DNA from 3 places in the Romboutsia sp. Marseille-P6047 genome. Region 3 is predicted to be linked to each of the others. Evidence: a T-box and tRNA genes for the amino acid it is inferred to sense, from the RefSeq annotation. Region 3 holds a T-box; the other regions hold tRNA genes.

Region 1 (10,806 bases), on a different contig from region 3:
TACGCTCCTCATGCACCTATGTTTGATTTTTTACCATTGCCTCGGCATCCGCCATCTGTGTATATTTGTATTTTTTTCATTTTATAATTATACCTTACTATTTGTTAGTAATTTTTTATTAATTCTAGATATTAATTATATCAAAGGTTGTTAAATTCATCAATTAAGATGCTTTTATTAAAAGTTTCTTTTTTTATTTATTATTAAATTAATATAAATATTTTTATTTTATATGTATAATATTTGTATTTATGTTAATGATTTAAATATAACAATATCTTTTGTATTTTTTATAATTCTCCACTAAAAAAGACAGGAATCGGAACCTGTCTTTTTTAATTTAATATTTCTTCCTTTTTCAAATCTTGTTCTTTATAATACTTCTGTAAATCTTCGTAACTTTTTAATACACGATTTTCTAAATCCTCTTCATATATATCTTTATATAAAAACTTTTCTACACTTATATAGCTATCATCTGAACTTAATTCTCCATTTTCATTTCTCGGCTTTTGTAAAGTAAAATCAATAGAATAAAATGATACACTTTGCTTATCAAGCATAGATTTTATATCAAGTAAAATTTCACTAGCTTTTTTAAAACTAACATCTTCATCTTGAATATAAAGAACAATATGACCTGCCTTTTTACCTAATTCATATAAATTATAATCCTTATCTAACTCTAACTTATTTCTATCTAACATATCTTCACTCAATTCACCAAAATAAATATCACTTTTATATGTAAATTCCTTACTTTCAATAACATTATTTACTTTATCATTATAAATTTTATCTATTCTTGTTAAAGTATTAAACTTACCAAGTACATCACTTTCATAAGTATCCCCTATTATTTTTCCAAGAGGTGATATGGTAAGTGAAAAATGTGTATCTTTACTTATAGGAGACTTTACTTGAACATAATAATCACCTGTTTTAAAACTATAAGAAGCATTTGATAAATTTAATTTCATATTTTGATAATTTTTAGCTATATATTCTTTGGACACATTATTTGCTACTGTCTTAGATATAGGATTTCCTAATAAACCATTTGCAAAGTACAGTATAACTATTATTAATAAAAAAGCTAATCCCCCTGATAAAATTTTTATAAATTTTTTCATTATTTTTTCTCCTTTTTTAACGCAATATAAAGTAAAAATCCAATTAAAATCCCAATAGCACAAAGTCCGGTATATATTATAGCCCACAATATAGGAGCTGTTATATATGATAACAATTGAGATTTATCAAATATGCCACCTATTATATATTTAATTAAATTATATACATATGTAAAAGCAAACATGGTTACTAAGGTAATGTATGATTTTTTTCTAAGAGCAAAGTATGATAAAGCTCCTATGGTAGGCATAATTAGTATATTGTAAAACATATTTTCACTTTCAGTAATTGCTATACCTATAAATGAGCCTAGTATAACTAATATAACTGATACCAGTATAAGTTGTTTTTTTATTTTAGATATAATTTTTTTATCATCTATATTATGATTTTTGGTATTAGTTTCATTAAATAAACTTCTACACTGACTACATTTATCTATATGCTTAATTACTGCATTTTGACTATCTTCACTAGCTACTTTATCCTTCACTAATGGAATTAGATCCATACAAATATCGCATGATATTTTATTCATATACTACTCCTTCCTTCATCAAAGTATCTTTAATTTTCTTTTTAGTTCTATAATCTATTACTCTTGCAGAGCCTTCAGATATATTGTACTTTTTTCCTATTTCAAAATATGAGTATCCCTCAATTCTCATAAAAATAATATCTTTTGTTCTAGATGATTCATTATCAAGTAATGTATTTATTTTACTTGCAAGTTCCTTTTTTATTAAAGAACCATCTAAATCATTTTCACTTAAAAGGTAGTTATAAGCTAAGTCATCTATAGAAATAGTTGGCTTTTGTTTGCGTAAATACTCGTACCATTTATTTCTTGCAATTGAAAAAAGCCATGTTTTAATACTACATTCTCCTTTAAATTTATATAATGACTTTAATGCACCTAGAAAAGTTTCAGACACTAAATCTTCTGAAAGTGAGGTATCATATGTTAAGGTTACAAGATATTTAAATACATCTTGCTTATATTCTTCGTATATTTTTTTTTAGTAACATAAATCTCCTTTCATGATATTAGTGATAAAAAAACTCATTTCGTTACACTTTTTATAAATAAATTTATTATTTTTATTTTATATACACATTTAAATTCTAAGCTATCTATCATTATCATAAAAGACATTATTGTTAAATCTTGATTAAAATTAAAAATAGCCCTTATTTATTAGGGCTATTTTTTGTTAATATAATTCTATCTACTTTACTTATATATCATCTCTTTTAGAAAATCTATATAAATTTCTTTATACAGTTGATTTTCTTCAAAAGGTATTAAGTTTATTAAATTTTTCTTCAAAATATCTTTTATGCTTTCTGAAACTTTTCTCATAATAATTCTCCTATCCAACACCATATTTATTAAATAATTTATTTACTTCAATATATCATTCTCAATAAAATATTTATAATAAATTTATTAGTTCTATGGTATAATTCTCACATAAAAGGAGTTGGTAATAGTGATTAGTAAAAATAAATCTATAAATAAAAAGCAACTTGAATATATGGCATTTATAAATAGAGAAAATGAATATAGACATCATACCTATGATGAGGAGATGCTTCAATATGAATATCTAAAAGAAGGCAAAATAAAGGCTATTGAAGAAAGTATAAAAATGTTCTCATCTTCAACAGTAGGTGTACTTTCAGATAATCCTATTAATAATATAAAATATTTATTTGTTGCATCTATTACATTAGCAACTCGTTTTGCAATAGAAGGTGGAATGGAACCAGAAACAGCTTATAATGCTAGCGATTTATTTATACAAAAAATAGATAAATGTAAAAGTACTAATGAGGTAAAAGATATACATACAGAAATGTTTACTTTTTTTACTAAACATATGAATGAGTTACAAAAGAAAAATATTTACTCTAAACCAATTGTTCTATGCATGGATTATGTTTATTATCACTTAAATGAAGTTATCAATGTTACTAAACTTGCAGAGTATGTTGATTTAAATCCTAGCTACCTTTCTACTCTTTTTAAAAAAGAAGTTGGAATTACTATTACTAATTACATAATAAAAAAACGCATTGAAGCAGCTAAAAATATGTTGAAATTCTCGGATTATTCCTATTCAGATATTAGCTCATATCTTTCTTTTAGCTCTCAAAGTTACTTTATTCGCGTATTTAAAAATGAAACAGGTCTTACGCCTAAAGAATATCGCCATAAATATTATAGAATAAGTTTTGATTAAATTTTTTGTCATTTATTTACTGAGTTTAATCAAAATGAAAGATATTTTATATTTTTATACTATAATTAAATATTTAGGAGAACTTAAATGAAAAATAAAAAACAACTTAATTTAACTATGATTTTGTCTGCAATATATTTTTGTATATTAATATGGATTATTTTATTTAAAATGAATTTATCATTTAGTGAGATTGATAACAATAGAAGTATTAATATAATTCCTTTTTCTGGCTCAGTTATTGTTAACGGAAAAATATATATCAGTGAAATTATTAATAATATACTGGTATTCGTTCCTGTTGGAATTTACACATGTATGTTAAAACAAGATTGGTCTTTTACTAAAAAAACTTCAGTAGCTTTTTTAATTAGTTTATCTGTTGAAGTTTTACAATTTATCTTTGCTATTGGAGCAACAGATATAACAGATCTTATAGGAAATACTTTAGGTGGGGTAATAGGTATTGGAATATACTCTATATCTAGTAAAGTCTTTAAAAGTAAAACTGTTAGTATATTTAACACACTTGCTTTTATTGCTACAGTTGGATTAGTATGCTTGTTATATATTTTGTTATTATTAAATTAATAATATTTTACAAATTGAAGTCCAGCATATAATATTGCTGGACTTTTTATTTCTTAATTATTTTTACTATCTTCCATAAATTTAATCATCTCATCCATTTTTTCATCTAAATACTTCCCCCCATGCCTTATCATCTACAAAAGGATTCTCTACTGCAAAATTTTATGTATTACAAGCTGCTCTATCTCAACATTTAGCCAAATAAAAAAAAGAAGGTATACCTCCTTTATTTTATCGACATAATGGAAAATTACTTTTAACCGATGCAGGTAAAATATATATTAATGGAGCTATGCATATTCTTAGTATTTTAGATGAGGATGAAAAAACTATGGCTAGTTTAAAAAAATCAAAACAAGAGTAAGTTGAAGTAAATATAAATATTATTGAATTACTCCATGATATATATCACTTATATTGAAACATTTATGTGATTTAGTCACAGAACCTATATCAATAAATCTATATAATAATATCAATAAGTTATATGGAGGGATAATTGATGGCAAAAATAAAAAGAAAAGCTGTAATTGATAAAGAATATTGTGTGGCATGTGGCACATGCACAAAAGTATGTCCACTACAAATTATACACATAGAACAAGGTGTGTTTGCACAAATAAACTCTGATAAATGCGTTGGTTGTGGTAAATGTGCAAAAGCTTGTCCTGCTTGTATTATAAAAATTGAAAAAGTGGAGGTAGAAGCTTAATATGAAAAATAAGAAAAAATCATTTACAGATTACATGTGGATTATAAGTGCAACTTACTTAATACTTGGACTATTTAATATACTATTTGCATGGTTAGGGCTTCTATGCTTTTTAATACCTTTAATAATCTCAATTTCTGGTCATGGAAAAACATATTGTAATACTTACTGTGGTAGAGGTCAATTATTAAATTTAATAGGTGATAAGTTAAAATTGTCTAGATATAAAGATATACCTAAGTTTTTAAGAAGCAAATATTTTCGATATGGATTTTTAACATTTTTTATGACTATGTTTGTAGTTATGTTATTTAATACTTATCTAGTATTTATAGGTGCTAGTAATTTAAAAGAAGTTATTAAATTACTTTGGACTTTTAAGGTACCTTGGAATTGGGTTGATACTAGTATTGTTGCACCATGGGTTGCTCAGTTTGCATTTGGATTTTATAGTATGATGCTTACATCTACTATTTTAGGCATAATAACCATGCTTCTATTTAAGCCAAGATCTTGGTGTGTATATTGCCCAATGGGTACAATGACTCAGTTAATATCAAAAGCTAAATACAATCCTGAAAAGAGCACTACTATATAAATAAAAATAGCTTATAAATTAGATTAATATTATCTAATTAAAGATAAGAAGTTTATTGAAAAAAATATTAATAAATTTAAATAAACTGGTTACAATAATAACTGTAAAGATCAAGTAGATAATTTCTACTTATTATAAAGACACGGGAATATGGCTCAGTTGGTAGAGCAATTGACTGTTAATCAATGGGTCACAGGTTCGAGCCCTGTTATTCCCGCCAATAAAAAAACTCTTAGTTTATAAGCTAAGAGTTTTTTTATTATATTATAATCCCTTCAAAGTGATCCATTTCATGCTGTATAATTTGTGCAGGGAATCCTTTAAATACTTGTTTTTTCTTTTCAAAATTCACATCAAAATATTCTACTTCTATAGTTTCATATCTTATAGTTTTTCTAAATCCATCTAAAGATAAACAGCTTTCTTCTGCTTCATAGCTATTTTCTTTTTTTAATATAACTGGATTTACCATAGGAACTATAATTCCTCCACCTATAGTAAATACTAATATACGCTTTTTAACTCCAATCATATTAGCTGCTAATCCTACACATCTATCTAAATTTACTCTTAGTGTATCTACTAAATCATTTATAACTTGTGCATCTTCCTTGGTTGCAAGTTCTGATTTTTGTTCTAAAAATAATATATCTCTTACAATTTCTTTTACCATATTTATTAAAGCCTTTCTATATATAAATTATTTCAACACCAGCAAAACTAATATCACCAACTAAAGTTAGTATATCATCTTTGCTTGGAAAGTTTTTATTTTTCTCACTAAGTCCTCCAAAAGCTTGACTGGTTCTATCTTCAACAGTCCAAGTTTTAGGTATATAAAGCTCCACTCCTGCAAAAGAAGCTTCTAACTTGATAACACCTCGTCCATTTTTCAACTTTGAATTATCAAAATAAATTTTCATAGATCCAAAACTACAACTTAAATCAGCTCTTTCAAAACTTTCTGTATTAATATATTTTATACTACCACCAAAGCTAGTATCAAGTCTAATACGATTATCATCTTCAAAATCTATAGTATCGTAGTTGTCTTCCTTCCAATTATAGTTTTGTTTATAATCATACCACTTAGGTTTTTTATGAAAAATCATTGAAAGTCCTGCACTACCTAAAGCTGCTGCAATTAAAACTGTCCACGGAGTAATTGCAGTAAGTCCAAGCTTATCATCAAAAATTATACATATAAAAGCAAGTGGAAATAAAATACCTGCAAAACTTTTATAAAATATACTTTTTATCATAATTCCAATTAATACAATGCTAATTATTATACTAACCATATTGATATCACCAAAATATCCTAATTTATTAACTATTAGCGATATACTTCCAAGTATAAGTAGCACACCCCAAAATATTCTTTCTTTTCTCATACTATCTCCTCTTTTCTAACAACTTAAATTTTAAAGGCTTATAATAGTTTCTCGACACATACACCTTTTTATGGGTATGTTGAAATTCAACTATACTTGATGCTGTAAGATTTCTTGTTATTGAATAAATATAATCGACATTTAAAATCGTAGACTTTGAAACCCTCATAAAATTATTTGGTAAAATTTCTTCTAATTCATAAAGCTTATATTTTACTTGGTATACATCATTTACTGTATGTGCAAATATAATACTTGCCTCAGTTTCAAAGAAAAGTATTTCTTCTAAAGAAATAAAATACTCTATATTATCTTTGTAAAATACCATACTACTTTTTTTAGATATTATTTCTTTTAACATGCCTTGTATTTTATTTATCTCATCAGTTAACTTACTACATTTTATAATAACTTCGTCTTCTTTTATTTTTTCATCAATTTCAATTCGTATTTTCATTTATCCACTCTCCACAGTATTAATTATATCCTTTAATATTTTTGTGTAAACGAATTTTGACTAAGAGGTAAATTTATAGTAGTAAGACGTTAAAACTAGATACTTTTAGTAAATAAAAAAATCACTCTTACTATTTAATAAGAGTGATTTTAACATATAAAATTTATATACTAATTAGTTAAGTTTTCATATATAGGAAATACTATACTTAAACTAGTTCCTTCATTTACAGTTGATTTTAAATTTAATCCTAAACCTAATTTATCGCAAAGTTTCTTACATAAGTATAAACCTATACCTGTGCTCTTACCAAATTTTCTACCATTTTCTCCTGTAAATCCTTTTTCAAATACTTTATTTACATCCTTTTCAATAATACCTACACCATTATCTTCTATAATTAATACTATTGAATTATCTACTTTTTTTGAACTGATACTTATCTTAGCATCTTCTAATTTTGAGTATTTAATAGAGTTTCCTATTATTTGATTCAATATAAATTCAACCCATTTTACATCAGTATATATAGTCTCATTAATATCATCTAGTTGTAACCTTATTCTTTTATTTATAAAGTCTCTTTTATTTTTATTAATTACACTTTTTACAACTGTAGATAACTCTACTTTCTTTATAATATAATCCTTACCAACCTCATCACTTCTAGAATAGTATAATACTTGTTCTACAAAATTTTCTATTCTATCCAGTTGAGTATTAATCTTTCTTGTAATATCATTGTTATTATTTTCTATTAAAAGCTTACTTGATGCCATAGGTGTCTTTATTTCATGAACCCACATTTCAATATACTCTCTATATTCTTCTTGCATAACCCTATAATATTTAACATGTTCATGCATATCTCTACTTAATATTTTAAATATATTATTCATTTGTATACCTTCAATAAAATTTGGATCATCTACGACTTCAGGTAATAAGTATTTTTTATCTAAGTTTTCTAGTATATTTTTAACAGAATTAAAATATCTTTTATATTTAAAAAACTCTATTAACATATAGCTTAATAAAGGGAAAAACCATATACAAAATACACTAAAAATTATAACTACACTTGTATTTATCAAATACATAATAAATGCAGTTATTATAAAAATAAGTAGATTTATACTTAAGAATATCCCTTTATCTTTTATGTAATTTAATATTTTCATGGCATTATATAACCTAGTCCTCTTCTTGTTTCTATGATATTTTCCATTCCTACTTCATCTAATTTCTTACGAAGTCTTGCTATATTAACATTTAATGTACTATCATCTACAAAATAATCTGAGTTCCATAAGTGCTCCATCAGCAAATCTCTAGATATAATTTGTCCTTTATTATTTATCATATAAGAAAGTATTTTAACTTCATTTTTAGTTAATTCAATTTCTTTGTCCTTATATGTAATCGTTGCATTTGATAAATTTAACTTAAGGTCTCTATAAGTTAATATATTACTTGAAGTTACATTACATCCACTTCTTTTTAATAATGCTGATATCCTTGCCAATAGTATTTGGGTATTATAAGGCTTTGTTACAAAATCATCAGCACCTAAATTCATACTCATTAATTCATCCATATCACTATCTCTACTTGTTACAACTATTATTGGCGCATCTGACTCTTTTCTAACTTCTCTACATATGTAGTATCCATCGAAAATTGGTAAATTTATATCCAATAAAACTAAGTTAGCATTCTCATCTAAAATAAACTTAACTATATCTTCAAATTCTTTTGGTGCAATCACTTCATATCCATATTTATTTAAAAAATTTTTAAGCTCATCTCTAATTATTTCATCATCTTCAACTATTATTATTTTTTCCATATATTTAATCACTCCTAAATACTATCTTGTAGTTTATTATACAAAAAAAATCTATTTAAAATAGTTTACTACTTTAAATAGATTTTATAAGGTTTATATATTGTTTTTTACTATATTTTTATACCCTACATAAGTTGTATAGAAATATATTATATATACAACTATAAAAATTCCTGCGGTTATAAAAGATGCTACTCCTATATCGGGTTGATTATACATTGATATAAATTGATTTGCAACTTTTATTCCTACAACTGAATGCACTACTGATAATAATACTGGAATACTAAAGTAAACTAAAGTTTGTATAAATATAGTCTTATTTATTCCTTTCATATTAACTCCTAATTTTCTTAATGAAGTATATCTATCCATACTGTCACTTGCTTCACTTAATTGTTGAAGAGCAAGAACTGCCATACTACTTATTAAAAATACTATTCCAATATAGATTCCTACGAATAATACAATAGTAGTTGTACCTTTATTTCCTTCATAAATTTCATCTCTACTAGTTCCCATTACAAATCCTATTTTATCATAATCTGTATCTTCAGTTTTGTATGAATATATTGCATTAGTAAAATCAGCTTCACGTTTTTCCTTATTATTCCCTGCAAAATTAACATTTACAGAGCTTGAAGATATATTCATATCATCGCATAGTTTATCATTTACTATAACAGTTAACAGATTAGTTTTCATAAACTCAGTCTTCAAGTTATGTTCTATAACTTCTTTATTTTTTATATTATAAGTTTTGTTTTGAATTTTGATAGTATTATTATCTTTCATATAATTTTCTATTACTGGTAATACTCTTGAAAAGTTAGATGTAATTAATACTTCATTTTCTTTTAAATCTACTATCTTTTCATTGTCTAATTCCATTATTTTGTTATAGTCTGATACTTTTATATATTCCACTTCATAATTCATATTTTGTGAAATATCATTTACATTAAAAATATCATATATTTTACTTCCATCCATATATTCATTATAATAAGCTACTTTATCGTCCTTATCAAATTTTACACCTATATATTCAAGGGATTTTTCTATATCTTGTGCTTTATCCTGTGGACTAACATACATATATGCACTAGCATCAAATGGAGTAGCTTCTTCTAGCCCTGATTCTAAAGCTTTCTTAAAGCTAAATCCTGTTGATAACATAACAGTAGTTATAAACAGCATTAAACAAATTACTGACATTGATATAAAGTTTGTATTAACTTTACTATTTATTTGCTTCACTATAAATATATTTAGTCCTCTGAAATAAATACTTTTATTTTTCTTTACAATATATAAAATAAATCCTGATAAGCTAAAGAAAATAAAAGTGTACCTATTACCCCCAGTCCTATTGACATAAGAAATCTGCTATCATTTATATTTAAATTTATATCTATAATAAACTTATACGCTAAACCTAATGAAATTACACATAAAATAAATGTAACTAAATATACAAATGGATTTCTAAATTTTATTTCTTCTGTTTTTCTTCCAACTGTTAATAAATCAATTATTTTATATTTTGATATTACAGAAAATTAAATATCATTACTACTAAAAACATTATTCCAAAATATAAAATAGTCTTAAGAATAGCTGTTTTCGATATTATAAAAGTATATCCTGACATTTGAAATTCAAATAGCTTTGATACAAGTATTGATAAACCTTGAGAAGCTATTAATCCTAATACTAAACCACTTATTAATGACAGTATTCCAACTATTATAGTTTCTAGTATTAAAATTCTAGATATTTTATTTTTTGACATACCTAATGTCATATAAATTCCTAGTTCTTT
Region 2 (10,806 bases), on a different contig from region 3:
TGGTATATTTTTGGGACAACCTTCTACACAATATTGACATGCAGTACAAGGAACTACTATTGAATTATTAATCATATCAACTGCTTTATTAATTATATCGAACTCTTCATTATTAAGAGCTTTAAAGTTTTTCATATATGCTGTATTGTCTAATAATTGATCCATAGAAGACATTCCACTGAGAACCATTATTACATTTTCATGACTTGCAGCAAATCTAATTGCCCAAGAGGTTACTGACATATTTTCATTATAATTTTTAAATAAATCTTCTACGTATTTAGGTACTTTAGCAAGTGATCCACCTTTTACTGGCTCCATAACTATAACTGGCTTATTATGTTTTGTCGCTACTTCGTAACATTTTCTAGACTGAATACTTTCATTATCCCAATCTAAGTAATTAATCTGTAATTGAACAAATTCTACTTCTGGATGCTCACTCAATATCTTATCTAATAAATCAGCACTATCATGGAATGAAAATCCTATATGTTTTATTTTTCCTTCTTCCTTTTTATTTTTTATAAATTCAAAAGCATTAAATCTTTTTGCTGTTTCATAATTTGTAACCCCTAAATTATGAAGTAAATAGTAATCAAAATAATCTAAACCTGTTTTTTCTAATTGCTCATTAAATATTCTTTCTAAATCTTCTTGATTCTTCAAAAACATAGTAGGCATTTTTGTTGCAACAGTAAAACTTTCTCTTTTATGTCGCTTTACTAATGTTTCTCTTAGTATATTTTCACTTTCGAAGTTATGGTACATATATGCCGTATCAAAATAAGTAAATCCTCTTGCTATAAAAGTATCTACCATCTTATTTACTTGTTCTATATCTACATTTGATTGATTATTTTCATCTATAAGCGGTAAACGCATAAATCCTAATCCCAATTTTTTTGCCATACTTTAATCCCCCTTTGTATGAATTTATTTATATCTTACAATATTAATCTTAGTACTTAGAGTTAGCTCTAAGTCAAGTAAATTTCATATTAATCTAGATTTTACTTATACTCTTTTTTATCCAATACCTAATATCTCTAAATATACTCAGTATATTTACATATTTATAATAATCTTTATCATACAATATTTTAGAGTCTAAAAATTTTTAAAGTATTTAAAAGGAGTAACTAAGTATGTATTATAATCTTATAAGATTATATAATTATTACAGTAATTCACAAATATATAACAGATATCCATATTTTGCATGGTCAAATCCACAAATGTTTTATATGTATCAAAATAATCTATGGAATGAGAGAGAAATCGATCAGCCTAATACTGAAAAGAATAGTATCAAGCTAAGTGATTATGGACCCGAACCACTTGTAGTAAATCTTGAAAATGCTGCTGAAAAGAATAATAGATTTAGAACAGTAATCTGGACAGGAAATAACTTACAAATTGTATTAATGAGCATTCCAGTATCATACTCAGTAGATCCTTACCTAACAAAAACAAGTGATCAATTTATACATACATCATCTGGTACAGGACTTATAAAAATCGGTACTAGTCAGAATGAACTCGATTATCAAACATACATTAATAAAAATTCATCTGTTATAATACCTTCTTGTAAGTGGGTCACTATCTTAAACTTAGGAAATGTTCCACTTAAACTTTATATAACATATGCACCACCTGAATTCGCAAATAACACTATGCATGAAACTAAAACAGATTCACTTAAAAAATAAATACTGGATGGTTATATAACTTTATAATTGATATAAAATACCCATACATAATTATATATAATTATGTATGAGTATTTTACTTTTATATACATATTCAATTGAAAACTATATTATTCATATCTAAAATTTTTACTTAACCAGTTACCTTTAGAGTAGTAAATAATTGTAAATATATTTGTAACTATCCATGTAATAGGATAGCTTAAGTAAACAATATTTATATCTTTATAATGAGATATCATAACACTTAGCCATAATATTCTAAGTCCACACATACATATAGTTCCAATTATCATAGGAATAAATGTTTCTCCAGCACCTCTCATTACGCCCATTAAAACTTCATTTATAGCATATATACTATAAATAGGTACTATCCAATATATAAACTTACTACCTTCATTAATTACATCTAAGTCTTTAGAGAAGATTCTTATAATATCACTTGCATTAAATAATATTATACTTCCTATGATAATAGTCAAAGAAACGCATATTATCATACTTATATTTTTTCCTAATTTTACTCTATCAAATTCACTTGCACCTACATTTTGACCTACAAAATTTGATACAGCTAAAGCAATAGCTGAAATTGGCATATATATAAATCCTTCAATCTTATAATATATTGTATATCCTGCCATTACATTTAACCCAAATATATTTACCTTTGATTGAACTATTGTATTTGCAAAGCAAACTAAAACTGACTGTATACCAGTAGGTATACCTATTAATAAAATTTCTTTAAGAATCTTAAAATCTATTTTTATTTTATTAATAAATAATTTATACACTTCACTAGTTTTTATAAGCTTAATTAAAATTAATATAGAAGAAACAAATTGTGCAATAGTTGTTGCCATTGCTACTCCTGCTACACCAAGTTTAAATACAACTGCAAATACTATATCTAAAATTATATTTGTAATTCCTGATATTGCAAGGTAGTATAGAGGTGTCTTGGAATCTCCTACAGCCCTTAATATACCACTCCCCATATTAAATATCATCATAGGTATCATGCTTATAAAATATATCTTTATATATGTAATTGAAAATGTCAATACATTATCTGGTGTATTTATCCATCTTAAAAACATACCACCAAACGTTAAGCCTAAAACCATAAGTAAAAAGCCAGATATTAAACTAAGCGCTATTATAGTATGAACTGATTTATGTATTTTATCTTTATCATTTTTCCCAAAAGATTGAGAAATAATAACACTTGCTCCATTCGATATACCTATAAAAAAGTAAATCATAAATACTACTATTAAATTACATGACCCTACTGCCGCTAATGCATTTGCACCTACATATCTACCTACTATTGCAACATCTACTGTATTATATAGCTGTTGAAAAAGATTAGATATTAGTATAGGAATAGCAAATAAAGTAATCTGCTTTGCTATATTACCTTCAGTCATTTGATTACTTGTCATCTAAAATCCTCCCAATAAAAATAAAAAGCCAATGAGATTTTTAACTGTATAATTTGTAAAATCCCTTTGACTTTGATAATATTTCTCAATTATTAAATAATATATCATATTGCTTAAACTTATTCAATGTTTTTCTAATTAATAAAGTGATCTGCATAAAAAGTACTAAATTTTCATGAATCTCACTTTTTCATTTATTTATAAAGCATTTTCTTTTTGTAGTATATATTTTTCAATCCCTAAAGCTACACCATCATTATAAACTGTGTCTGTAATTTCTTTTGCATACTTTTTAACGTCATTATTAGCATTCCCCATTGCTATACCACACCCAACTGTTGATAGCATCTCGATATCATTTTCTCCATCTCCAAATGCATAAGTATTTTCTATAGGTACATTAATATATTCTAATGCTTTTAATATACCTGCTGCCTTTGTACTTTCTTTAAAGTACAATTCAAGATGTATCTGATTTATACTACTAAAATATCCATACTCTGGAAAATTATTTATAAACTTTACACATTTATTCATAGTATCCTTGCTAAGGCATAGCATCTCAACTTTATGAATATCAAGCTCTTCTAGGTTGTATTCTCTCTTAAAATACTTTTTAGACATACCCACTTTATCATAAAAATCATGTAATTCTTTATGTTCATTTTTTACATATGAGTATTTTTCACCTTCTAATACATATTGAATATTATCTTGATCTAATTTAGATACTAATTCTTTGATAAATTCATTATTCATAGGCTTACTATGAATCGTTTTTCCATCTATCATTACATGAGCACCATTAGCTAAAACAAATCCATCAAAACCAAAATCTCTTATTTCTTTGCTTAAAAAAGCATACGGCCTTCCTGTTGCAATAAATACATAATCTCCTCTTGATTGTAAATTACGTATTACTTCTTTTACCTTTGGTGTAATATCTCTAATACCTGCAAAACAATCTATTAAGGTTCCATCTATATCTAAAAATACCGCTTTTCTCATAATAATCCCCCTTCATTATTAGTCATTATCATTTTATATTTTGCTCTCTCTTTTACTATTTTATAGAAATAGAACTTTCTTGTCAATTTGAGAGGATTCCGCTAAAATAGTATTTACTATTATCATATATAGAATAAAGGGGAGTTTATATAAATAAAGTGAAAAAATATAGTTTAATATTTATTTTTATAATATTTTTAGGGATTGAATTATCAGTAAATTTTCTATTTAAACAAATGGATTCAAAGTTAACATCAATAGTAATGTATAATAATTCAATTAAAATCATGAACTCTATTTACAATATAGAGGATATAACCAATGTATAGTTGCTTGATAAAGTAATACTTTCAGGAGGTTCAGGTAGTAATACTCCTAATACCAATAATGGATTTTATAAAGTTAATGGAGATAATTTTAAATCCAAAGTATGTATCCATAATAAAGTAAGCCCTTTTATAAGAGTTACTACTAAAGATTTGGTAATTATTTTTAATGAAAATAATTCAAATAAAACTAATGCAATTTATAAGGAGTTAGTAAAATTAGTAAAATAAGATAGTTTATAAAATAAAGTATATTTTAATAGTAAAAAGATCATCTTATATTGCTACTCATTAGTTTGTAATATAAAATATTAATAAAATTAAATAAACTAGTTAAAATAATAACTGTAAGGGACAGTTAAAAAATTTCTATTTTATATAAAATATTTGGGAATATGGCTCAGTTGGTAGAGCAATTGACTGTTAATCAATGGGGCACAGGTTCGAGTCCTGTTATTCCCGCCAATAAAAAAACTCTTAGTTTAAACTAAGAGTTTTTTTATTTTGACTTAGCCACACTCACCCATTTTTTTAACTCCTCTTTTGTTGCTAAAACACTATGTGTACCTTCAATTAAATGCTCTACACCTTTAGAATAATCAACACCTTCTTCCTTTGCATCGTAACTAAATGTAACACGTTGTTTTTCAACAATAGGATTTGGAGAAGGAATAGCACTTAATAGTGATTTTGTATATGGATGAATAGGATTTGAGAATATCTCCTCTGTAGTACCAGTCTCTACAATATAACCCAAATGAAGAACTCCAATACGATCAGATATATACTTAACCATACTCAAATCATGTGCTATAAATAAATATGCCGTGTTAGTTTCTTTTTGAATTTTCTTCATAAGATTTACAACTTGAGCTTGTATTGACACATCTAGGGCAGATATTGCTTCATCTGCAATGATTAAATCAGGGTCCATAATCAAAGCTCTAGCAATTCCTATACGTTGTCTTTGCCCTCCAGAAAACTGATGAGGATATCTATATGCATGTTCTTTGCTTAATCCTACTTTTTCTAATATATTATATACTTTTTCATCTCGTTCTTGTTTTGATGCACACATTTTATGAATATCTAGTCCTTCTCCAATAATATCTAATACTTTTTTCCTTGGATTTAAACATGCCATAGGATCTTGGAATATCATTTGCATCTTAGTTCTAAGTATTTTTATTTCCTCATTACTCATTTTTCCTGATATATTTTTTCCATTAAATATTATATTTCCTGATGTTGGCTTATATAATCTAATTATGCTACGTCCTGTTGTAGATTTTCCAGAGCCAGATTCTCCAACAAGTCCATAGGTTTCTCCTGGATATATCTCAAAAGAAATACCATCTACTGCCTTTACCGTAAATTTACGATTAACTTTAAAGTGTTGCTTTAAATTTTCAACTATTAATAGTGGTTCCACATTACTCACTTAGACCAGCCTCCTTTCTCATTTTAAGTAGGCGTTTTTTTAAAGATTCTGGCATTTCTATATTTGGTGCATTTTCATGACATAACCAGCTAGCTACACGATGAGTTCCTCCTACATTAAATATTGGGGCTTCTTTTCGATAATCAATATTTAATGCATAAAAGTTTCTAGGAGCAAAGGCTTCACCATCTATTTTTTGTATAAGATTAGGAGGTGTTCCTGGAATAGTGTATAACTCATCATCTTCCGTTTCTAAATCAGGCATAGCGCTAAGTAGCCCCCAAGTATATGGATGTCTTGGATCATAAAATACTTCTTCTATACTTCCTTTTTCAATAATTTTTCCTGCATACATAACAGCAACATAATCGGCTACCTTAGCTACAACTCCTAAATCATGAGTAATATATATTACAGATAAATTTCTTTCCACTTGAATTTTTTTAATAAGTTCAAGTATTTTAGCTTGTATTGTAACATCTAAGGCTGTTGTTGGTTCATCACAAATCAATACCTCAGGCTCACAGCTAAGTGCAATAGCTATGACTATTCTTTGGCGCATACCACCACTTAATTGATGTGGATAATTTTTCATACGTTTTTTAGCATCTACAATTCCAACTTCCTCTAAAAGATTTACTGCTTTATTAAAAGCTTCTTCTTTTGATAAATGATGATGATATATCATAGCTTCCATAACTTGTTTTCCTATTGTCATAGTAGGATCTAAGCTTGTCATAGGATCTTGGAATACCATTGCAATACGTCTACCACAAATATTTTTCCCCATCTCTTTTTTACTTAATTTGACTATATCTTCTACAACTAAGTTACCATCATTTTCTTTATCATATGTAAACTCAATCAATCCACTTTTAATCACTCCATTTGAGCTTATATTTCCCATAATTGCCTTTGTTGTTACTGATTTACCAGAACCTGATTCTCCGACAATGGCTATAGTTTCACCTTTGAATAAATCCAATTTAATACCTCGAATAGCATCTATCATTCCTCTTCCTGTTTTAAAAGATATTGAAAGATCTCTAATTTTTAATACTCTTTGTTTTCCCATAATAACACCTACATTTCTTTCATTTTTGGATCAAACGCATCTCTAAGTCCATCAGCCATAAGGTTAAAACTTAGCATCAATAAAGCAAGAATTATAACTGGAATAATAACCATATATTGAGATACTAAAATAGATTTATATCCTTCATTAATAAGTGTCCCAAGTGATGCAGTAGGAGCTGGTATTCCAAGACCTATAAAAGCTAAGAATGCTTCATAAAATATTGCATTTGGTATAGAAAACATTGACATAATTATCAATTGACCAAAAATATTTGGAAGAACTTCTTTAAATATTATGAAAAAGTCACCTGCTCCAAGAGTTCTAGATGCTAAAATAAATTCTTGTTCTTTTATTTTTAAAACTTGAGCTCTTGTAATACGAGCCATGCCAATCCATCCAGTTAGCATTAAAGCTAAAATTATTGTATATAAAGAAGGCTTAAATATTAGCATTAATAATACTAAAATTACTAAACTTGGTATACTATTTATAATTTCTTGGAAACGTTGCATTACATTATCTACAACACCTCCAAAATATCCACTAATAAGCCCATATAACATTCCAATAAAAATATCAATAAACACAGCTGCTATTGCAACATATAAAGAAATTCTACAACCTGACCATACACGAGTCCATAAATCACGTCCTAGTGTATCCGTACCAAAATAATGATATGTATCTTTAAAATCAGGGTTATCATATTTATTTACATTATTTACCTCACCATCAAATATACCAATTTTCTCTATAATAGGAATTCTAGGTGCCATTGATTGCTCACTAGTTGAAACTTTATCAAATTTATATTTACTAATCATAGGACATATAATAGCAAGAGCAACAATAACTAAAATACATATACCACCAATCATAGCTCCTTTATTATCCGTAAAACGATTTAAAACATCTTTAAAAAAAGGAGTATCAGGAATAACTTCATCTTTATTAATATCATGTTTATCTCTAACTAACTCAAAATCATCATTTTTAAATTCATATTTTTCACTACTCATTGCTACTCTCCTTTCCTAGTCTAATTCTTGGATCTATTATTCCGTATAAAATATCAACTAATAACATAATTACCACATACATAACACTGTATATAAAAGCTACTGCCATTGTAACATTATAGTCATTTACAGTTATAGCTTGAACTAACAAACTTCCAAGACCTGGAATACCACATATTTGTTCAATTACCATACTTCCTGTCATAAGGGCTACTAAAATTGGCGCAAGAACAGTAATTATAGGAACAAGAGTATTTCTAAGAGCATGTTTTTTTATTAATGTTCTTCTGTCTAATCCCTTAGACTCTGCTAAAAGTATATAATCACTTTCCATAACTTCAATCATCTCACTTCTTGTAAATCTAGCTACATTAGCAATTACAGAAACAGAAAGCGCTATCACTGGTATAATTGCAGATTTTATTGGATGTGAAGAATTATAAAGTATTGGTAGTGCAGGCATTTTTACTCCAAATATAATAAGTAAAATTAAACAAAATACAAAAGATGGAATGCTAACACCAAAAACTGCAACTACTGTAGATAACGAATCCCAAACTGTATTACGATTAAGAGCTGCAAATATCCCTAATAAAATTCCTAAAATCGTACCTAATATTACAGCTGCTAATCCTATACCAAAACTAATTGATATACGAGGTAAAACAAGACTTGATACTGGAAGATTTCTTGAAATACCATAAGAAATTCCAAAATCACCACTTAACATATTTTTAAAATACACTACAAATTGCTCCCATATAGGTTTGTCAAATCCATATTTAGCATAAATTAAAGCTTTTTGTGTTTCTGTTAACTTTTCATCATTAAAAGGTGTACCTGGCATAAGTTTTAGCATAACAAATAGTACAAATACTATTATCATAAGTGTAATAGCTGACATAACTAATCTTTTGCCAATATATTTAAACGTCGATTTATCCATAAATTCCCCTACTTTCTATTCCTAATAAACAAACACATTATGGAAAAACACCACAATGTGTCTGTATATAATACTTAATTTCTATTACTCAACTATCTCAACATTTTTATAGATATATGGTACACCCACAGCATGAGTTTCAATACCTTTTACATTTTCGCTTATTAAGCTAGCTCCTCCAACTTGGAATATAGGAGCCACTGGATAGTCTTGCATACAGATACCTTCAGCATCTTTTAATAACTGCCATCTAGTTTCCATATTTTGTTCATTGCTAGCTTCTTTAATCTTCTCATCATATTCTGCACTAGAGTAATCTCCATAGTTATATGAGTTACCAGTAGTCATTAAATAAAGATAAGTCGTAGGGTCAGCATAGTCAGGACCCCAACGAGTTAATGATATGTCGAAATCACGTGCTTTTTGCATTTCTATACGATTATTCTTTTCTTGAGCTACCATTTCAATAGTAAGCCCCTCAAGTGTTGATTGTAAATTAGATTGAAGGTATTCAGCTGCAGATTTTGCAGGATCTGCATTATCAAATAACATAGAAAGTGTAATTGACTCTACTCCTAATTCTTTAAGTCCAGCTTCCCAAGCTTTTTTAGCTTCTTCTACATTTGTTTCCATATAAGTAGGTGCTGTTTCTCTATAATCTTTTCCATCTGGACCTGTTGTAAGTTCAGTAGGAACAAAACCATTAGCAACTATAGAACCATCTTTTAATACATTATTTACTAAGTCTTCTTTATCAATTGCTAAAGAAATAGCTTTTCTAATATTAGCATTTGCTAAATACTCATTTGCATAGTTGTACTGGAAGTACCATAAATAACCTTCTAACACTTCTGTGTATGTACTTGAGCCTTTATATTTATCAACTAAATCTTTATTTAACTTAGTAAAATTAACGTCTCCACTTTCAAATGCTAAAGCAGAACTTGATAAATCTTTTACAATATTGAATACTAACTTATCAACCTTAACTGCATCTGCATCATAATAAGATTCATTCTTTTCTAAAACGTACTTACTACCAGTTTCCCAACTAGTCATTTTGTAAGCACCGCATGCAAGCATATTTTCTGGTGTTAATGCGTATTGATCACCTTTTTCTGTTGCAAATGCCTCATTTATTGGATAGAATACAGGAAAAGACATTAAGCTTTCAAAGTATGCACAAGGCTTAGAAAGTGTTATTTCTAAAGTAGTATCATTTATAGCTTTTACCCCTAGTTCACTTGCTTCTTTTTCTCCAGAAGTTACGGCATCTGCATTAGCAATACATGCTCCATCTTCACCATATAAATAATTGTACTCTGCATCAGCGCTTGAAGCTGTTCTTTGCCAAGCATATACAAAGTCATTTGCAGTTACTGTTGTTCCATTATCCCACTTAGCATCTTTTAACTCGTAAGTATAAGTTAATCCATCTTCACTTATCTTTGCTTTATCCTTAGCTAATGCAGGAATAATATTTCCGTCTGCATCTACTGTTAACAATCCATCAACTGTAGCTTGAATTGCCTCAAAAGATGATCCGTCTGTAGCATAGCTTGAATCCATCGATATAATATCTAATTCTTTTGCTAAAGTAACTGTTTTTCCATCAAATGAATCATTTGATGAGCTACAAGCGACTAAAGAAAATACCATTGTCAATGAACATAATGTTACTAATATTTTTTTTAATCTTCTTTTCATTGTACGTCCCCCTATTTAATATATATATTAATTGTATATTTATGTTTTAAAAAGGTCAATTATTTTTCTTAATTTTCTGAATTTTTATTAAATTTCAATTCTTTAGCTTTAC
Region 3 (10,806 bases):
TAGAGTATATCTTTCGAATAAAATAGGTGCAGAAGGTATGGGTATTTTCCAGCTAATTATGAGTATAAATGTAGTTGCTAGCACATTAGCTATCTCAGGAATAAGGGTTACTATCACTCGTTTAGTCGCTGAAGAACTTGGTAAAGGTAATTATGGAAAGATAAAAAATATAGTAAGTAAAGGATTTATTTACACCTTATTCTTTGGAACTCTTACTGCTGTATTTCTGTATAATAGCTCTGAATTTATAAGCAATGTATGGATAAAAGATTCTAGAGCAATAATGTCCCTTAAAATTTTAGCATTTAGCATGCCTTTTGTTGGTATATGTTGCTGCTTTGCAGGTTACTTTTATGGTGTTCGAAAAGTCATGAAGAGTGTTACATCCGATATTGTAGAAGTTTTTACTATGATGTTAATTATATGTTTGTTTGTAGGTAAATTCATACCTCTAGGATTAGACTATACATGTGCTTTAGTATCAATTGGTATGACTTCAGGTTCTATACTTTCTGCTATATATTCTTATTTATTATATTTATTTGAAAAAAAGAAAAAATCAACCAGTGTATTATCTTTAAATAATAAATGCTCTTTATTAGATATAAGTTCAATTTCTTTACCCATAGCATTTAGCGCATATGTTCAAACTTCTTTAAGAACAGCCGAAGATATACTTATTCCAAATGCACTTAGGTCATATGGATCATCTAATGAGTCTTCCATAGCTATATTTGGTATGATAAAAGGTATGGTTATGCCAATACTTAATTTTCCATCTATATTTTTAGCTTCTTTTTCAACACTTATCATACCTGAAATAGCTGAATCAAATGCTTTACATAAAAATAAAAGAGTTAATTACATAATTTCAAAAGTTTTTAAGTTTACGCTTTTAATAGCATTATTTGCAACAGGTCTATTTATGATATTTTCAAAAGAACTAGGATTAGCTATTTATAATAACACTGAAAGTGGATTTATGATGAGAATATTAGCTCCTCTTATACCTTTAATGTATCTTGATAGAATTGTTGACGGTAGTTTGAATGCTTTAAACCAACAAATGTATACCTTAAAATATAATCTCATGGACATGGTTCTTCGAATTATTATTATTTTGGGATTTATCCCCAAAAGTGGAATTGAAGGTTTTATACTAGTACTTTTTGCTAGTACCATATTTAATGCTTCCTTAAGTATAAACAGACTTTTAAAAGTTACTAATTTAGAGTTTGATTTAATAGATTGGGTTATTAAGCCAATTATATGCATCATTATTTCTAGTTATACAATTAAGTTCACTTTTTCACTTTTAAATTTAGAATCTCTTCTTATATTACAAGTCCTAGCTGATCTGATTTTATACTTAGCTCTTTTATTTATTATTAGATGTATTAGGTTTAAAGATATAAAATGGTTCACTGATGCATTTAAGAATGACATAAAAAAAGTCGATTGGAACAGTGTTAATCTATACAAAAAACTTTAAAATAAAAAATGCTTGGTTTTAGCCCAAGCATTTTTTATTTATAATTTAATTTATCTTATTCATAAATCTTATAATATTTTTTGATGCTACATCTATTTGCTCTTCCCTACTTATTATCGATGTTTGATCTCCTTTTTGTTCACCATAATCACCGAATTGAGCATGATTAGCTCCTTCAATTTCCACATAAGTAGTATCTGTAGGTAATTTTTCTTTTGAGTTTATTAGATTTTCAAAATTAACTACACCATCTTTACTTCCCCAAATAGAAATTACTTCTTTGCCCATATCTTTAAGTTCTGTTCCCATTGGATAAGATGCCAACAATACAACACCATCTATCATATTATTTTCACTTGCTAGTTTAGCTGCCATAGTTCCACCTAGTGAATGTCCACCTATAACCCATGTTTTTATATTACTATATTCATCTATTACAGATTCACCTTTTTTATAAGACAATATAGCTAAATTAAGAGGCATTTTTACTATAACTACTTCATATCCCTCACTTGCAATTTCCTTACATAATGGAGCATAAGCTTCGGGTTCAACCTTAGCTCCTGGATAGAATATAAATCCTTTTGTCGGGTTTATATTTTTAGGTGTGAATGTTATATATTTTCCTACATTTACTTCTACTGAACTATCGCTTACAAGTGAATTTTCTGCTAAGGATTGTGGCTTATAGCTGTCGCTAGCCCATATAAAAAAACCAACTATACTAATAATTAAAACCCCTAAAATTAACTTTAATATATTATTTTTTATTCTTCTTGACTTTTCATTTTGTTCTTGAATATATACTTCATTTCTTAATTCATCGTAAAGCAAAGGCCTTTCTAATTCCATAGTTATGCTAAAAGTATCGTCTAAATTATGTCCTTTGGACTTTACATCTTTTTTCATACACTACCTCCCACCAATCTAAATACATCTTATAGTTTATCATATCTACTATGTTTTTTCATCTCATAAAATATTTCAAATTAATTACAAATCTTAATAAAAAAGACTAACACACATATTTATATATACGGTATTAGTCTTTTATTTGTTAAAAATCAAATATTATTTTAATAATTTAATTCTACTTTTTTACCACAACATACACAATAATTAGAGTCTGCATCAATTTCAGTCTCACATAAGTCACATATTATAGTCTCTTCTTCATATATGTCTTCTACATTTTTTCCACATACAGAACAAAACTTATCTTGATCTTTTATTGTGTTTCCACATTCACATTTATTAATACGATTCAAACTTTCTAATTTTTCTAATTCTAAATTAGACTTATATATAAATTTATCTAGTTCTATAATCTCATTAGAGATTTCATTAAAGTCATCATCTCTTAAATATCCGTCTCTTATCTTCTGATATGATAAAGTCCCCATTTCTATTAATAATAAAGTTTTTTTGTCTTCAGCTTCATTTATTAAATTATTTATTCTAACTTTCTCTCTATAATTTTCTCTTCCACTTTTATCTTTTAATATTTTTTCTTTCATATTTGAAAATCTATCACTTTCTATATTTTTTTTTTATCCTCCGTTACTAATTAAATATATTTAACTTATATCCCATTAAAGATATTACAAACTATATATAAATGTAATTATCATCGATTCTATTAATCCAAATCCCATTACTGATGCTGTCGCAAAATTACTAAAACTTAATCCATCAGTACCTACGTTTAACATTAATTTTGTTGTTATAGATAATGTTCCAATTAATATAGCATAAAAAGAGCTCATTAATATAATAGGTTTTATACCTTTTTCTTTTCCATACTTACTTTCTAATTTGCAAGCTGATACTATTATTACTAATGTTGATAAGAAAAACATAGCTATTAGCATTAAATTTATAGTTGAATATAAATCTGAACTTATTAAATTTCCAAATGATAATACTTTATTTCCAATACTTACAGGAACAAAATTTCCAAATGACCATATATAAACTGATAATTGAGCTATTATTACCAATTTACTAAATATATCAGTATAGCTAGACATTCCTAAACTATACAGATAACTTTTATCAACAATAGTCAATATAAATATTATTATAAATGTACATATATAACCTACTAACAACATGTTTATAGCTCTTTTAAATATTTCTAGGTACATATTATCATCTTCATATTCTCTTCTATAAAGAACTACATATGTAGGTAAAAAACCTAATATAAATCCTTTTATTGCCATTCCTAGTGCTCCAAAACTAAATTGATTAGCATATCCATACTGCATCATGTTATACGAATAGTTAATCTTTATTCTACTGATTAAAGCTAAAATAAATAATATAATCCCATAAGAAATACCAACACCTAAAGAATTCCTAAATACATCTTTAATGTTCTTAATATTTTTTTTATTAAAAATCAAATTAGATATAGCTATTGATATTATAGGTAATATAGCAAAAACAACTAGACCAAGTTTTAGTTCATTTCCACTCCACCCCATCATAGTTGATTTATAATAAGTTAAAGAACCTAAGTTTAAACCTAATAATATATGTATTGGGTTTACTAAATCGTCTATATTAGAAATATAATCACTAATTATATTTTTTCCTAATATTGATATTATAAATAATATAAATGTTGCAAATGTAGCTGTAATTAAGGTTTTAGGCATATTAAAATAGTTAATAATGTCTTTATAATTCCAACTTACAGTAACATCTTTAGTATAAATTGATGTTTCTTCTAAATTAAACCCACAATATTTACAATAAATGTCAATATCATAAATATGCCTGTCACATTTAGGACAATTTTCTATCTTTAATTTTCTCCTTTTAATATCATTATTTTTTGTTTTTCTAGTCATAACACCGTTAATCTTAGAATAGTTATTATACATACCGATCCTCCAACTGCTAAAATTATTAAATTTATTATACAAAAAAATACTTAACTATAGCTTAACTGAAAGCTTTAATTAAGTATTTATATATATTTTTCTATATCACATAGTCTATTATTCCCATTTCTAAATTATATAGATCATCATAACCTTCCATTGAAAGCAAATTACATGCTGTAATACTTCTATGACCACTTCTACAATACACTATTATCTTTTTATCTCTATATTTTTCAATATCATCCATATTAAAAAATAACTCTTGTAATGGTATGTTTACTGCTCCCTCTATTTTATACTCACTAAATTCTTCTTTAGTTCTAACATCTAAAAGTAAACATTCTTTCTCACTTTCTAATAGATTCTTCAATTCATATTTATTTATATTAGTGTAATTCATAATCCACCTCATTCATTCAAAATTTATATCTATTATATACCCAATTTTAATCTATTAAATCTAACCTTCTCTTATCGTAAAATATAAATCGTTATATTCAATTAAATAATAAAAATCACTGAAATATAAATTAAGTCAAACTTACATTTCAGTGATTTTTTAATTTAAAATAATTTTTAATAAATTTTTATATAAATTTAGAACTCAGCATTTCTTGGAGTACGTGGGAATGGTATTACATCTCTTATATTTGACATACCAGTTAAGTACATTATCATTCTCTCAAATCCTAAACCAAATCCAGAATGAGTAGCTGTTCCATACTTTCTAAGCTCTAAGTACCACCAATAATCTTCCTCTTTTAATCCTAGTTCTTTAATTCTTTCTAATAATACGTCTTCTCTTTCTTCTCTTTGAGAACCACCAACTATTTCTCCAACACCTGGAACTAATAAGTCCATCGCTCTAACAGTTTTTCCATCTTCATTCATTCTCATATAGAATGCTTTTATATCTTTTGGATAATCAGTTACAAATACAGGTGCATTAAATACTTGCTCTGTTATATATCTTTCATGTTCAGTTTGTAAGTCATCTCCCCAAGTAACTGGATATTCAAATTCTACTCCTGATTTAGTTAATATTTCTACAGCTTCAGTATATGTAATTCTCTTGAATGGAGAGTTAAGTACATTATTTAATCTTTCAAATAAGCCTTTATCTATAAAGCTATTGAAGAATTCCATTTCTTCTGGAGCATTCTCCATAACATAGCTTATTATGTATTTTATCATATCTTCAGCAAGTTCCATATCATCTTCTAAATCACCAAATGCTATTTCTGGTTCTATCATCCAGAATTCAGATGCATGTCTTGCAGTAAATGAGTTTTCCGCTCTAAATGTTGGTCCAAATGTGTAAACATTTCTAAATGCAAGAGCCATTATTTCGGCATTTAATTGACCACTAACTGTTAAGTTAGCTTCTTTTCCAAAGAAGTCTTTAGAGTAATCCACATTTCCATCTTCTGTTTTAGGAACATTGTTTAAATCCATAGTTGTTAATCTAAACATTTCCCCTGCACCCTCACAGTCACTTCCTGTTATTATTGGAGAGTGAGAGTATACAAAGTTTCTTTCTTGGAAGAATTTGTGTATAGCATATGCTGTTAAACTTCTTACTCTAAATACAGCAGAGAATGTGTTACTTCTTGGTCTTAAGTGCGCTATTGTTCTTAAGTACTCAAGCGTATGTCTCTTCTTTTGTAATGGATATGAGCTGTCTGATTCACCTTCTACTATAACATTTGCTGCATGTATTTCTATTGGTTGCTTAGCTCCTTCAGTTGACACAACTTCTCCTTCAACTATTATTGATGAGCTTATTGGTAACTTAGTTATTTCTTTAAAGTTTTCTAATTTATCATCAGATAAAATTATTTGCATGTTCTTAAAGAAACTTCCGTCATTTAATTCTATAAATCCAAAGTTTTTTGATCCTCTAGATGTTCTTATCCAACCTGCTACCTTTACAGTTTTACCAATATACTCATTTTGGTTTCTGTATAGTTCTTTTACAGTCACAAATTGTTTTTGCATTTTGTATTTCCTCCCTATTTTAGTTATTATTAAAAATAAAAAAAGCCTTTCATCCCATATAAAGGGACGAAAGACTATACTCTCGCGGTACCACCCTAATTGTCAAAATATGACCTCTTAGTTAAGCTATGCTTATGATCGTAACGGGATCATCCGTCTAGGCCTACTTGCTATCGCTTTCGGGTAGAGACTCCGAGATGTTCTTCAATATAAATTTCGTATTGGGCTCACACCTTATCCCAACTCTCTGAAAACTAAATTTTATATCTACTCTTCTCATCATAGTCTTTAGTTCTAGTATTACTATATTGTAAGAAGATTATACCAACTTCTAAAATTTTAGTCAATATCTTTATTTTTTTATGTTTTTTACATTTTATTACTCAATTATAATTTATTAATTTCCTATTTTTTGATATAGTCTAATTATAGATTACATAATAAGCTCTCGAGGTGAATAATGACAAAGAACATAAAAAGTTTTATAGATAAATTTTTATTAGCTTTATTTATTATTATTTTAAGTCCAGTTTTATCTTATGCTAATACTCCTGATAACATAAATTTCAGAAGTATTACAATTGAAGATGGGTTATCCCAATCTACAGTAGAAACTATTTTTCAAGATAGCAATGGCTATATTTGGATAGGAACTAATGATGGTTTAAATAAATACAATGGATATAACTTTGAAAAATATACTCACGATATTTATAATAAAAATACCATTAGCAGCAATTATATTGTAGATATAATTGAAGATAATGAAGGATATGTATGGGTATCTACTATAAATGGTTTAAATAAAATAAATACTAAAAATGATAATATTACTAGATATTTTTCAGAGTCTAATAATGGAACACTGTCAAATGACCGCATATGCGAAATTTTAGTTACTAAAGCTGGTGATATATTAGTTACTACCTCAAATGGGTTAAACTTATATAATAAAAATACAGATTCATTTGAAAGGATTTTAAATAATAATAATGATTTACCTACACAGTATATACACTCAATAGAAGAGGATTCTAATGGTGATATCTGGCTTGGTACTCAAAGTGGTTTAGTTAAACTAGACAAAAACCTAAAGAAAATTAAAGAATTTACTAATAATAATATAAATACTATCTCAGACTATCCTATATATAGACTCTATAATGACAATAAATATATATGGATTGCTACCTTAGGATCTGGCTTATTTAAAATAGATATTGATACTTATGAGTTTAAAGTTTATACAAATACAAATTCAAATAATTCTATTCCTAGTAATTTTATAAGAGATATACTAAGAGATTCTAATGGCAACTTATGGATAAATACACAGGGAGGATTATCTAAATATAATACAGAAAACGATAACTTTATAAATTATAAAAATAAAATTTATGACCAAAATAGCCTTATAGATGATAAAACCTACTGTTTAATAGAAGATAAAAGTGGATTAATTTGGGTTGGAACATATAAAGGGATTTCTATTTTCGACCCTAATAATAACTTTCAACATTATAAGTATGATCCCTTTGATAAAAATTCTTTAAGCAGTAATATGATACATGGAATTTATGAAGATGATGATGAGTATATTTGGGTTGGTACTAGTTTAACAGGTGTAAACATAATAAATAAAAAAAATGATGATCGTTACTTTTTAACTAGTGAAAATAGTAGTTTATGCGATAATACTATCCAAGATATAACAGGCCTAAACAATGAAATTTATATAGGTACTTCAAATGGGCTTACTATTGTTAATAAAAATTCTAAAACGATCCAAAACTTTTCAGTTGAAGATGGATTACCTGTTAATATGATAAAATCATTATTTGTTGATAGCAAAAACTACCTTTGGATTGGAACAAATGTAGGTTTAGCTGTTATGAATATTGAAACTAAAGAAATAACTAATATAACAAATTATCTTATAAAAAATTCTATAAGTGATTTATTTATAAGAGATATTTATGAAAGTAAAAACGGAAAATATTATATAGGTTGTTTTCTAGATGGAGGGTTAGTAGAACTAAATCCCAAAGATAATTCTATTAAAGTATATAAGAATATAGAAGATGATAATACTAGTATAACTAACAATTCAATTAGAAGTATAACTGAAGATATGTTTGGTAATATAGTTATAGGAACTAGTCATGGTCTAAATATTTTTGATACTAGTACAGAAAAGTTTACTCACTATACAACTAACGATGGATTACCTAATAATAATATTTATGGTATTTTAATCGACTCTAACAATAATTTTTGGATGAGTACTAATAGCGGGATCTCTAAATTCAATACAAAAACTAAAGTGTTTGAAAATTATACAGTTATAGATGGACTTCAAAGTAATGAGTTTAATGGAAAGTCATACTTTAAAAATAAAAATGGAGATTTTTATTTTGGTGGTATAAATGGATTTAATATATTCAAACCTAAAGATATTAATACTTCTAAATATAAACCTAATGTAATATTCAATAAGTTTGAAGTTAAAGGTTTAAATTATAAAGATATCTCTAATCGTAAATTTGAATCTACTGAGAATAATATTACTTTAAGTTTTTTTGTTGATGATTATAAAAATTTAGACGGTGTGCAATATTATTATATGCTTGAGGGTTCTGATAACGATTGGGTATTATCTCATACTAACAAAATAGTTTATGCTAATTTATCACCTGGAAAATATACTTTTAAAGTTAAGGCTTTAAGTTACAATGGCATAATGAGTGACGAAAATAAAGTTTCATTTATTATAAAGCCCCCTTTTTGGAAAAGTAAGTTAGCAATCTTAGGATACATTATATTTACACTAATTATTATTAAATTTAATATGACAAAAGTTAAAAGGCTAGATAACTTAGTTGAAAATAGAACTAAAGAACTAAAATCTGAAATGAAAAAAAATAAAAAGTTATTTAATAAATTAATTACATTAGAAAAGAATAAAAATAACTACTTTGTTAATTTATCTCACGAACTTAGAACTCCACTAAATGTAATTAACGGTACTGGTCAATTAATAAGAGACTTTAACAGAAAAAATGAGCTAACACCTGATAAACTTGATTACTATATGGATATAATGGGAAGAAACTGTACACGTCTGTTAAATATAATTAATAATATAATAGATACTAGCAAACTTCAAAGTAACAGCTATATTATCAATAAAAAAGAAGAAGATATTGTATTTATAGTCGAAGAAACTATATTAGGATTAAAAGATTATATAGAAAGTAAAGGTATAGAATTTACTATAGATACTATGATAGAAGAAAAAATTATTGAGTGTGACAGATATGAAATAGAAAGATGTATTGTAAATTTAATTGGTAATGCAGTGAAGTTTACGCCACCTGGAGGAAAAATTGATGTATTTATAAATGATTTAGATGACTATATTCAAATCAGCGTAAAAGATACTGGTATAGGCATAAGTCAAAGAAATATTGATAAAATTTTTGATAAGTTTAATCAAGTTATAGATTCTACATCTGAAGTAAAAGGTGGTAGTGGTCTAGGACTTACTATAACTAAACATCTAATAGAACTTCATAATGGAAAAATATCTGTTGAAAGTGAAATCGGTAAAGGTAGTACATTTATAATAACTTTACCCAGTTAAATAAAAATATATAATTATAGGGTTTATATTTCATTTGATATAAACCCTATATTTTTGTCAATAATACTAATTAAGAGGTGATATATTTGAAGTATTGTTTACTCTTTTTATTAGTATTATTTTTTATTGCTCCTAATGTAGACAATAATAAATCTATATCTCAAGTTTTCAGAGATGGATTTTATGATTATATAACTTGTTTAGATGAAGTTTCTAGTTATGCATATAAAAATATACCTTTAGTAGCAAAACTTTATGAAATTCCTTATAAAAATGCTTATAATAAAATAATGTCAGATAGAACATTTACTAAGCATCTCGTTGTTTCCGGAGAAACAATAGATGATATTATAAAAAAATATAATTATGATATTAGTAATGAAGACTTAAAATATTTTAGAAAAATTGTATATAAAGAAAATATAAATATTATATCAGATGACTACAATATAGAAGCAGGGCAATATATAGTTGTTCCTTCTCAATAAAAGGGTTATCTAATTAGATAGCCCTTTTATTTTAATTATATTAAGTTCTACTTCCATTATCTACCCAATCTTTAGCTTGTAATGTATTTTCTTCAGATGGTATATTAACATTAGTTTCTGAATATACATCATGGGCATCTGCAAATGGTGCATTTATAGCTCTATCAAGAGCTTGTTTTAAATCTAATCTACGATTATTTTCACCATTTAATGCTTTAGCTTTATCCTGCATCAAAGTCACCACCTCTTGTTGCCTTTTTAATTATTATTAACTTTTTTTTGTGATAAATT

Evidence for each region. A T-box is a leader RNA that pairs with one kind of tRNA and senses whether it is charged. The one in region 3 lies ahead of asnS (asparagine--tRNA ligase), so its partner is inferred to be a tRNA-Asn.
Region 1: it has a tRNA-Asn gene. The T-box ahead of asnS (asparagine--tRNA ligase) is inferred to sense a tRNA for this amino acid. The anticodon was not compared.
Region 2: it has a tRNA-Asn gene. The T-box ahead of asnS (asparagine--tRNA ligase) is inferred to sense a tRNA for this amino acid. The anticodon was not compared.

What each region holds. Positions count from the first base shown of each region.
Region 1 covers NZ_UWOT01000005.1:114,329-125,134, forward strand. Annotated here, with positions in the region: gene EIH23_RS06835 (YfjL-like protein) at 336-1,133, opposite strand; gene EIH23_RS06840 (zf-HC2 domain-containing protein) at 1,133-1,672, opposite strand; gene EIH23_RS06845 (RNA polymerase sigma factor) at 1,665-2,147, opposite strand; gene EIH23_RS16715 (hypothetical protein) at 2,369-2,497, opposite strand; gene EIH23_RS06850 (helix-turn-helix domain-containing protein) at 2,628-3,380, shown strand; gene EIH23_RS06855 (VanZ family protein) at 3,468-3,971, shown strand; gene EIH23_RS06860 (4Fe-4S dicluster domain-containing protein) at 4,474-4,683, shown strand; gene EIH23_RS06865 (4Fe-4S binding protein) at 4,685-5,281, shown strand; tRNA gene EIH23_RS06870 (tRNA-Asn) at 5,426-5,501, shown strand; gene EIH23_RS06875 (peptide deformylase) at 5,541-5,954, opposite strand; gene EIH23_RS06880 (LiaF transmembrane domain-containing protein) at 5,971-6,675, opposite strand; gene EIH23_RS06885 (LytTR family DNA-binding domain-containing protein) at 6,677-7,132, opposite strand; gene EIH23_RS06890 (sensor histidine kinase) at 7,303-8,313, opposite strand; gene EIH23_RS06895 (response regulator transcription factor) at 8,310-8,981, opposite strand; gene EIH23_RS16860 (FtsX-like permease family protein) at 9,075-10,241, opposite strand; gene EIH23_RS16865 (FtsX-like permease family protein) at 10,534-10,806, opposite strand, start outside.
Region 2 covers NZ_UWOT01000006.1:75,009-85,814, forward strand. Annotated here, with positions in the region: gene EIH23_RS07940 (aldo/keto reductase) at 1-912, opposite strand, end outside; gene EIH23_RS07945 (cupin domain-containing protein) at 1,149-1,715, shown strand; gene EIH23_RS07950 (MATE family efflux transporter) at 1,826-3,169, opposite strand; gene EIH23_RS07955 (HAD family hydrolase) at 3,368-4,177, opposite strand; gene EIH23_RS07960 (hypothetical protein) at 4,507-4,734, shown strand; tRNA gene EIH23_RS07965 (tRNA-Asn) at 4,893-4,968, shown strand; gene EIH23_RS07970 (ABC transporter ATP-binding protein) at 5,003-5,944, opposite strand; gene EIH23_RS07975 (ABC transporter ATP-binding protein) at 5,937-7,019, opposite strand; gene EIH23_RS07980 (ABC transporter permease) at 7,028-8,041, opposite strand; gene EIH23_RS07985 (ABC transporter permease) at 8,034-8,987, opposite strand; gene EIH23_RS07990 (peptide ABC transporter substrate-binding protein) at 9,072-10,694, opposite strand.
Region 3 covers NZ_UWOT01000002.1:56,969-67,774, reverse strand. Annotated here, with positions in the region: gene EIH23_RS02195 (oligosaccharide flippase family protein) at 1-1,492, shown strand, start outside; gene EIH23_RS02190 (alpha/beta hydrolase) at 1,538-2,401, opposite strand; gene EIH23_RS02185 (zinc ribbon domain-containing protein) at 2,569-3,009, opposite strand; gene EIH23_RS02180 (hypothetical protein) at 3,094-4,383, opposite strand; gene EIH23_RS02175 (rhodanese-like domain-containing protein) at 4,484-4,786, opposite strand; gene asnS (asparagine--tRNA ligase) at 4,984-6,384, opposite strand; T-box leader at 6,444-6,676, opposite strand; gene EIH23_RS02165 (ligand-binding sensor domain-containing protein) at 6,845-10,027, shown strand; gene EIH23_RS02160 (hypothetical protein) at 10,114-10,515, shown strand; gene EIH23_RS02155 (CDIF630_02480 family spore surface protein) at 10,556-10,747, opposite strand.